Regions from separate parts of the Mesorhizobium sp. WSM4841 genome, predicted to be linked through region 1. Evidence: predicted binding sites of a transcription regulator. Region 1 holds the regulator's gene; the other holds the start of a gene.
What was found. The regulator PhoB, encoded in region 1, activates phosphate uptake and scavenging genes when phosphate is short. The targets are predictions, from matches to a motif close to TGTCATNNANCTGTCAT.
Positions count from the first base shown of each region.

Region 2: the regulator PhoB is predicted to act here: its motif matches at 2,524-2,540, upstream of AC0L14_RS28040 (esterase-like activity of phytase family protein).

Region 1 covers NZ_JBVVQC010000009.1:92,143-96,800, forward strand. The annotation lists gene AC0L14_RS13370 (ROK family protein) at 1-1,215, shown strand, start outside; gene phoB (phosphate regulon transcriptional regulator PhoB) at 1,412-2,101, opposite strand; gene phoU (phosphate signaling complex protein PhoU) at 2,118-2,825, opposite strand; gene pstB (phosphate ABC transporter ATP-binding protein PstB) at 2,864-3,679, opposite strand; gene pstA (phosphate ABC transporter permease PstA) at 3,692-4,658, opposite strand, start outside.
Region 2 covers NZ_JBVVQC010000032.1:47,439-52,096, reverse strand. The annotation lists gene AC0L14_RS28040 (esterase-like activity of phytase family protein) at 265-2,463, opposite strand; gene AC0L14_RS28035 (glycoside hydrolase family 25 protein) at 2,669-3,682, opposite strand; gene AC0L14_RS28030 (hypothetical protein) at 3,903-4,133, opposite strand; gene AC0L14_RS28025 (GFA family protein) at 4,301-4,658, opposite strand, start outside.

The sequences.
Region 1 (4,658 bases):
CGGCGTAACCGGGCGATGGTGATTTCTGCGGTACGCCGGGCCGGCCAGCCGTCGCGGACCGAGATCGCCGCAACCACCGGCCTCAGTCATTCGACCATATCGGCGATCTCTTCAGACCTGATCCAGGAAGGCATCCTGACCGAGAGCAAGGCGAGCGAGACCGTTTCGATGAAACGCGGCCGACCGCAGGTCGGCCTCAGCCTCAATCCGGAAGCCGCTGCCGTATTGGCGGTCGTGTTGTCGCTGAATTTCCTGTCGGTCGCTGTCATCGATTATGCCGGACAGGTGGTCGCCGAGGAACAGCGCCGGCTGGACACGCTGACCATGTCGCGCGACGAGCTGATCGACGAATGTGTCGCCATCGTGCGGCGCCGGATCGAAGACCCCGACCTCGACGTCCAAAGCGTCGCCCGCATCGCGCTGGCGATCCAGGGCATCACCGATTCGCATGCGCGCGCCATGTTGTGGTCGCCGATCACGCCGCAGACGAACATCGCCTTCGCCGACATTCTGGAACGCGAGTTCGGCATCCCGGCCATCATGGAGAACGACTGCAACATGATGGCCGTGGCGCTGCGCTGGCGCGACCCGGATCGCTACCGCGACGATTTCATCGCCATCCTGCTCTCGCACGGCATCGGTATGGGGCTGGTGCTGAAGGGCGAACTGTTCACCGGCACCCATTCCTCGGGCGGCGAATTCGGCCACATGATTCATCGGCCGGGCGGCGCGCTTTGCCGCTGCGGGCGGCGCGGCTGCGTCGAGGCCTATGCCGGCAACTACGCCATCTGGCGCAACGCAAGGCAATTGAGCGAGAACGCAGAGCCGGTCGCCGATGTCAGCGACGCCGAGATGCGGGCACTGGCGGCCCGGGCGCGCCAGACGGACGGACCGGAGCGCGAAGCCTACCGCAAGGCCGGCGAAGCGCTCGGCTTCGGGCTTGGCAGCCTGTTCGCGCTGATCGATCCGGCGCCGGTCGCCATGGTCGGCGCCAGCGCTGCCGCCTTCGACCTGATCGAGCCGGCCCTGCGCGAGGCCATCGCCCAGACCGCCGGCGGCCAGCATTCGGGTTCGATTTCCTTCGACACCGAGACGAACGAGCTGCCGCTGATCCGCGAAGGCTGCGCCTTGCGAGCGCTGAGCTTCGTCGACCAGGAGATTTTCGCGCCGGGCGCGCAAGGGAAGTCCGGCACGATCAGGAAGGACGTGGCGTGAGTCCGAAGGCAAGGAACAAAGGCGGAATGCGACTTGGGGATGTGTTGAGATTCAGGTCAGGCCGCGCCGGAGTCGAAGACGGGCGCGAAGCGACCAGACTGGGCGAGTTCCGAGAACCGGAACGGAGCGTACTTTTGGGTACGTACCGGAAGCGCAGGAAATCGCCGGTCGCAGGCCGGCATCACCTGAATATCAGCTAGTCTTCCCTGATCGCATAGCCCGCACCGCGGATGGTGCGGATGACATCGGGCATGCGACCATTGTTGACCGCCTTGCGCAACCGGCCGACATGGACGTCCACCGTGCGCTCGTCGATGTAGATCGTCTCGCCCCAGACATTATCGAGCAACTGGCTGCGCGAGAAGACCCGACCTGGGTGCCGCATCATGAATTCGAGCAGCCGGAATTCGGTCGGCCCGAGCCGGATCTCGCTCTTCTTGCGATAGACCCTGTGCGATTCGCGATCGAGCATGATGTCGCCGACCTTCAGCACGCTGGACAGCACTTCGGGCTTGGCGCGGCGCAGCAGCGCCTTGATCCTGGCCATGAATTCCGGTGTCGAGAACGGCTTGACCAGGTAGTCGTCGGCCCCTGTCGAGAGGCCGCGCACCCGGTCGCTCTCCTCGCCGCGTGCGGTCAGCATGATGATCGGCAGCCGCTCGGTTTCGGGGCGCATCCGAAGGCGTCGGCAAAGCTCGATGCCGGAAACCGCCGGCACCATCCAGTCGAGCACCAGAAGATCGGGCACGTTTTCCTGCAGCCGGATTTCGGCCTCGTCGCCGCGCGTCACCACCTCGACCTGATAGCCTTCGGATTCCAGATTGTAGCGGAGGAGGACGCCCAGCGGCTCTTCGTCCTCCACCACCATAATGCGTGGCGCGATCATCGACCGGTCACCCCCGTCATGTCGCCGGCGCCGACATCGTCGTTTCGTCGAGCTTCGGGCGATCCGCCGGCAATTGCTGCCCGGTCACGACATAGTAGGCGTTTTCGGCGATGTTGGTGACGTGATCGCCGATACGCTCGAGATTCTTGGCGCAGAACAGAAGATGCGTGCAAGCGGTGATGTTGCGCGGATCCTCCATCATGTAGGTCAGGAGTTCGCGAAAAACCGCCGTGTATTTCACGTCGATCTTCTCGTCGGCGGCGCGCAGTTCTTTCAACGCGCCGGCGTTGCGCGACACATAGTGCTCGACCACGCCGCGGAGCTGCACAAGAACGAGATCCGCCATCGCGTCGATACCGTGCGAGAGATTACGCGGCGTGGCGCTCTGCCCGACTGCGCTGACCCGCTTGGCTATGTTCTTGGCCAGGTCGCCGATGCGCTCGAGATCGCCGGCCATGCGGATTGCGCCAACCACGGCGCGCAGATCTTGCGCCATCGGCTGCCGCTTGGCGATCAGCGTGATCGCACTATCGTCGAGTTCGCGCTGCCGCGCATCCATGATGGCGTCGTCCGAGACGACGCGCTGCGCCATCGCATTGTCTGATGCAAGCAATGCGCGGATCGAGGCTGCGACCATCGCGGCGGCGAGCTCGTCCATATCGCGGATCAGCCTGTCGATGTGCTCCAGTTCCTCGTCGAAGGATGCGACGGTGTGTTCACCCATGATACTGTCCTCGTGTTCGAAATTCGCCGCCGGACCGCTCAGCCGAATCGGCCGGTGATGTAGTCCTGGGTGCGCTTGTCGTCGGGGTTGGTGAACATCTTGTCGGTCGCGCCCTCCTCGACCAGATAGCCGAGATGGAACATCGCCGTGCGTTGCGACACGCGCGCTGCCTGCTGCATCGAATGGGTGACGATGACGATCGTGTAGTTCTGGCGCAGTTCGTCAATCAGTTCCTCGACGCGGGCGGTGGCGATCGGATCGAGCGCCGAACAGGGCTCGTCCATCAGGATCACTTCCGGCGATACGGCGATGGCGCGCGCGATGCACAGGCGCTGCTGCTGTCCGCCGGAGAGACCGGTGCCCGACTCGAGCAGGCGATCCTTGACCTCGTTGAACAGGCCGGCCTTCTTCAGGCTCGATTCAACGATGCCGTCCAACTCGGCCTTGCTCCTGGCCAGGCCGTGAATGCGCGGACCGTAGGCGACGTTTTCATAGATCGACTTCGGAAACGGGTTCGGCTTCTGGAACACCATGCCGACGCGAGCTCGCAGCTCGACGACATCGATTTTCGGGTCGTAGACATCCTCACCGTCGAGCGTGATCTTGCCGCTCACCCGCGCGATATCGATCGTGTCGTTCATTCGGTTCAGGCACCGCAAGAATGTTGACTTGCCACAGCCCGATGGGCCGATCAACGCCGTCACCTGGTTCTCGCGGACATCGATATCCACATCGAACAGAGCTCGCTTCTCGCCGTAATGAACAGAGACCTTTTCGCCCTTCATCTTGATCGAAGGGGCATTGGTTCCGCTGCTCAGTTTCTGTTCGACGCCGGCTTCCGTCATGATGTTCATATCCTCTACTCCTTACCAGCGCCGCTCGAAGCGCCTGCGCAGTATCACCGCGATGGCGTTCATGATGACCAAAAACAGCAGCAAAATCAAAATCGCCGCCGAAGTCTTCTGCTGGAATCCAGCTTCCGGGAAATCCGCCCACATGAATATCTGCACCGGCAGGATCGTCGCGGGATCGGTGAAGCCGCCGGGAATGTCGACGATGAAGGCGACCATGCCGATCATCAGCAACGGCGCGGTTTCGCCCAGCGCATGCGCCATTCCGAGGATGGTGCCGGTCATGATACCCGGCATCGCCAGCGGCAGGACGTGATGGAATACGGTCTGGACCTTGGACGCTCCGATGCCGAGCGCCGCCTCGCGGATCGACGGCGGCACGGCGCGCAACGAAGCGCGCGAGGCGATAATGATGATCGGCAGGGTCATCAGCGCCAGCACCATGCCGCCGACCACCGGGGCTGAGCGCGGCATGCCGAAGAAATTCAGGAATACGGCAAGTCCAAGCAGGCCGAAGACGATCGAAGGCACCGCCGCCAGATTGTTGATATTCACTTCGATGATCGTCGTCAGCCGGTTCTTGGGGGCAAATTCCTCAAGATAGATCGCCGCCGAAACGCCGATCGGGAAGGCGATGGCGAGCGTAACGATCATGGTCAGGAACGATCCGACGACCGCGCCCCAGACACCGGCCAGTTCCGGCTCGCGGCTTGCGCCGGTGAAGAAGAAGATCGAGTTGAACCGGCTTTCGATCAGGCCGGCGCTCTTCAGCGTGTCGAGCCAGACGATCATCTTGTCGGAAATCTTTCGCGATGCTTCCGGCGTGTCGATGACGCGCAGGAATGCTTGGCCGCTCGCGGCGGGCGCCGTGCTGTCTAGCGCCTCGATCACCGTGCCCTTTGCGACCGCCGTCCCGTTGGCCCCAGGCGACAGCGCGGTCAGCTTGACCGTACCGCCATTGAACGCGACCAGCAGCGACGAC
Region 2 (4,658 bases), on a different contig from region 1:
CGACGAAACCAGCCGCAGCGAAGACCTGTCTATGTCCCGTCAGGGAAGACGTCGCGCGCTGGCTAAGCGACCGTGCCACGCCCGGCTTCGCGGAAGTGCCCCCTCACCCGGATTGCCAACCAAATTGCGAAGGGCAATTCGGGGCAATCCGACCTCTCCCCAAGGGGAGAGGAGTTCGCCAGCGTTGATGCCAGCCTCTTCTCCCCAGCGGGGAGAAGGTGGCCGTGAAGCGGACGGATGAGGGGGACGCTCCATATAACACCCTCAGTTCACGGCGCTGATGTTGCCCAAGCGTAAAAACAGCGTTTCGCCGGAAGAATCGTCGACGCCGTCATTGTCGGTGGCGACGAAGATATCGCCGTTCTTGTCGATGGTGAAACCTTCGACCTTGTCGATGACATAGCCGTTGGTGGCTGATTTCAGGTCGCCGACGATGTCGCGCACCAGCGTCTTTTCGACCAACGGCAGTTCGCCACCGAGCTTGGCCGGTTTGAAGGCGTCGAGCGCCACCGAATAGATGCGCTTCACCTTGGCCAGGTCGCCAATCTGGTTGTCGCGTTCGAGGATGTAGAGCTTGCCGTCATGCGCGGTGATCTCCGACAGCCCCATCCAGCCAGCTTCGGTCGCTTCGAGCGGATAGCGCACTGCCGACCATTCCTTGGCCTGCGGCTTGTAGGCCAAAAGCTTGACCTGGCCCTTCGGATCGTCGGCCCATTCGCGCTGCACCGCCATCACCAGCGTCAGGTCGTCGCCCTCGCCAATGGTGGTGATGCCTTCGAGGCCGAAGCGGCTCTGATGAGCGAGCAATTCTGTCGGGAAGCCGATTTCCTGCTTGATCTCGCCCTTGCCGTCGACGCGCAGGATGGCGTGCGGGACGAGCTTTGCCGGATCGCCTTCATTGGCCAGCCAGAAGCCGCCTTCACCGTCGGCGACAATGCCTTCGATATCGAGCTTCTGTGCAGGATGGCCGCCACGCGTGACGATGGTCTTGCCGGTGATCAGCGCCGGCGTCTGCGTGGCATCGACCTCGAAGATCGACGGCGCGTTGGCGTAGAACGAGTCCGAGGCTGCGAAGAGCTTGCCGGCGGTGTCGCCTGCCGCGAGCGCCGAAAGCGCACCCCAGCCCAGCGGCGTGCCGTCTGCCGTGAGCTTTGCCGTGATCATCGGGTAAGTGGCGGGACCCTCGGAGCGCTCGTAGACCATCACGTGCGAGCGGGCGAGCCCGTCCTCGACCAGGTCGGCCTCGTTGGCGGTGACCAGGAGATTGCGCGACGGAATCGCCACCAGGCCTTCCGGGCCGATGCCGGACGGCAGGATCTGCACAAACCGAGGCTCCGCACCCGTGTCCTTGTAGACGCCGACAACGGAGCCACGCTCCGAAGCGACGAAAATCAGTCCGTCCTCGCCGAACGTGCCGGTCTCGAGACCTTCCGGCTCGACGCCCTTCTTGTTGCGGTCGTCGGGATAATGGCCGGCATTGGCGACCTCGTACTCGAAGGACGGACCGGATTCGTAGAGAACCTCGCCCTTCTTGCTGAAGATCGTGAAGCCGCGCGAGCCGCCCTTGTAGTCGCCTTCGTTGGCGACGACGAGACGGTCATTGTCGAGCCATTTCACGGCGTCGGGTTCGCGCGCGACGTTTTCCATTTTGCCATCGAAGGACAAGGCGCCGTTCTTCTTGGTGTCGATCTTGTCCAGCGTGACGGAGCCTGCGGAGAAGTGCGTGACGATCGCACCGGTTTCGGCGTTGACGATGGCGATGTGGTTGTTTTCCTGCAGCGTGACCACTATCTCGCCGGCCTCGTTGAAGGCGACGAATTCCGGCTCCGGATCTTCCGCCGCGACTTCGACAATGCCCGCCAGGTTGACGGTCTTCATTGTCGCGCAATCAGGGTGGCCTTCGGCAAGCGTGAAGATCTTGAGGTCGCCCGCCGGCATCTGCGGAATCTCTCCGTCGTTCAGATCCTCGTCGCGCTCGTTCTCGATGGCGATGGCCAGAAACTTGCCGTCCTTGCTGAACGCCAGTGAGTCCGGCTGGCCGCCGAGGTCGCAGGTGCCTTCGATCGCCTTGGAGGCAAGATCGATGACGGTGAGGTTGCCCGAAGGCTTGGCTTTGCTCTGAGACGTGTTGACGCCGGCCAGCACCTTGCCGCCGATGACCACAACCGAGGTCGGCTCGCCGTCGATCTTGGCGATGCCGCCGGCCTTGGGCGCCTTGGGATCGGCGATGTCGATGAAGCCGACCGCACCGAGCGGGCTATCGGAATAAACCAGCGTCATGCCGTCTTCGCTCGCCGTGATGATCTCGGACGAAGTCGGCGTGGTCTTCTCGACGTCCGCCGGGAGGTTTCCGGCGACCGCGAAGCTCGCGACCCGGTTGAACATCATGTCGGCATGGGCCGGCAGCGAAACGGAGGCAGCAAGCGCTGCCGTCAGGACGAAAAGCGCGGAATGGCGGGGCACGGGTGGCGTCTCCTGTTCGAATGGAAGCCACCTGATTTGCGGGAACCACATTTCAAAGCGATGACGGATCGATGACACTTCCGCGACAGGCGGTCAGGGTCCGTCGATATTCACCTCATGCTGGCCTGCAAATGGCGGCTTTCTGCGGCCGCGATCAGCCCCCACAGGCGCGAACAGCAAGAAGCTCCAGCCCCGGAAGGACGCCCTACTCCGCCTCGGCCACCATCTGCCGCCCACCAACCCAGTTCCGCCAGGCTTCCTCGTCGCCGTGGAACACGTTGAGGTCGATGCGGCCCCTCACCCCGTGCGACAGGCCGGAGCCGGAATACTGCCAGAACACCCATTTGCGGCCGGGATAGACCTTTGCCGGGTGCTGTGCCACCGCGCGCAGCCAGAATGGATAGTCCAGAAATGCGCCACGCAGATTGTCGCGGTAGAAATCGGGCGCGGTGTAGATGATCGGCCGCTGGCCGTAGTGGCGCTCGAGCTTGTCCATGAAGACCTGCATCTTCTCCAGCACCTTCTGCCGCGACGGCCGCCGCTTGCAGCTGGATTCGCCGTTCCACTCGACATCGATCACCGGCGGCAAGGCGCCCTCGACCCTCGGCACGTTGCGGATGAACCAGTCGGCCTGCTCGCCTGCCGTGCGGCACCAGTAGAAGAAGTGATAGGCGCCGCGCTTGAGGCCGGCGGCGTCGGCATTGCGCCAGTTCTTCCTGAACATCGGGTCGAGATGATCGCCGCCGTCGGTCGCCTTGATGTAGGCGAAGTTCGCGCCCTGCGCGCGCAGCTTGCCCCAGTTCACGTTGCCCTGCCAGCGCGAGACGTCGACGCCGTGAACGGCGAGGTGTCTGGGCGAGGCCCTGCCGAAATTGATCGGCTTGGCGTCACGAAAACGATAGCGCTGGACCGGCTCGGCGAGCATCGGTGCTGCCTGTGCCAGCCGCGTCGGCGCCACCAGGGCAATCGGCTCGGCGGGTGGTTCGATGCTTTCCACAGGCTCTGGAGTGGCCATAGCCACAGTCTGCCCCGCCTCTTCCTGCGCGAAGTCGGGTGCCGCATCGGCCGCACCGACCGACGCTACCGGCGCGGGCGGCCGCACAACCGAACTGGTCGTCTCGCTGGACGGCACTTGCAACGCGTCGACGCCGGACGTGGATGTGCAGCCGGCAAGGCACAGAGACGCGAGCACAAAGATGACGACGCCTGAAAACCGCATCTGGACCTGTACGCAGAACACAACAGACCGAGGGCAAGACAACGCCGCCGGACAAACCAGTCCAGATTACTAACGAGAAATTACCAACAAAGTTTGAATCAAATTGTTAGGACGAGAGGGCAAGCAGAATACATGGCTTCATCGCCGCAGCGGTGATTGCTTGGAACGCCGGCAGGACAGAGAGGGCGCGAAGGATCGCCGATGCCTGCAGGCCCGCTGCCTAGCCGCACAGCCATAGCTTATGGCAGCTCTCGGCTACCATGTGAGCGGGCGGTACGAAGCGGTCGGTGTCGGGGCGATCGGTGACGGGATTGACCGGCGCATCATCCCGGCGAACCTTTTCTTCAAGCAGCGAGCGAAGCTCGGCCGGCTGCACGCGGTCGCGCTCCATCACGAGCTTGACCATCGGATCGCTCAAAAGCTCATCCAGGGTGTTGATTCTGTCCTTCATCCGTCGCCTCCTCGACTGCCGACCCGCACGTAATAGATAGGCGGCAATGATGGCTCGCCAATGACGCTTTGCCGGCGATCTCGTGTCCCGGATGAAAAAAATTGGGCACTCCCTGTGCTTCAGTTCGCCTGTGCTTCGGTTCGCCTGTGCTTCAGTTCGCCTGTGCTTCAGTTCGGGGGTGGGGCGCCTTCATATTGCGGCAGTCCGTCGTCGAGCTGTACCCAGGGCTGCTTCGAGGCGGTCCACATATGCATCTGTGGCTTGAACACGGAAGGATCGTCAAGCGAGCCGGAGGTGACGCCGATGATGCCGGCGGAGTCGCGCCGGGAAAACAACGTCGTGCCGCAGCCCGGGCAAAAGCCGCGCTTGAGATCGGGCGAGGAATTCACCAGCGCCACCGGTCCTTCTGTCGTCACGTCGTCGATGCGGAACAGCACGCGGGCGTTGAAGGCCGCGCCCAACGCCTTCTGGCAAAGCCGGCAATGGCAGACGCGCTCGTTGATCGGTGCAGCATCAGTGCGATAG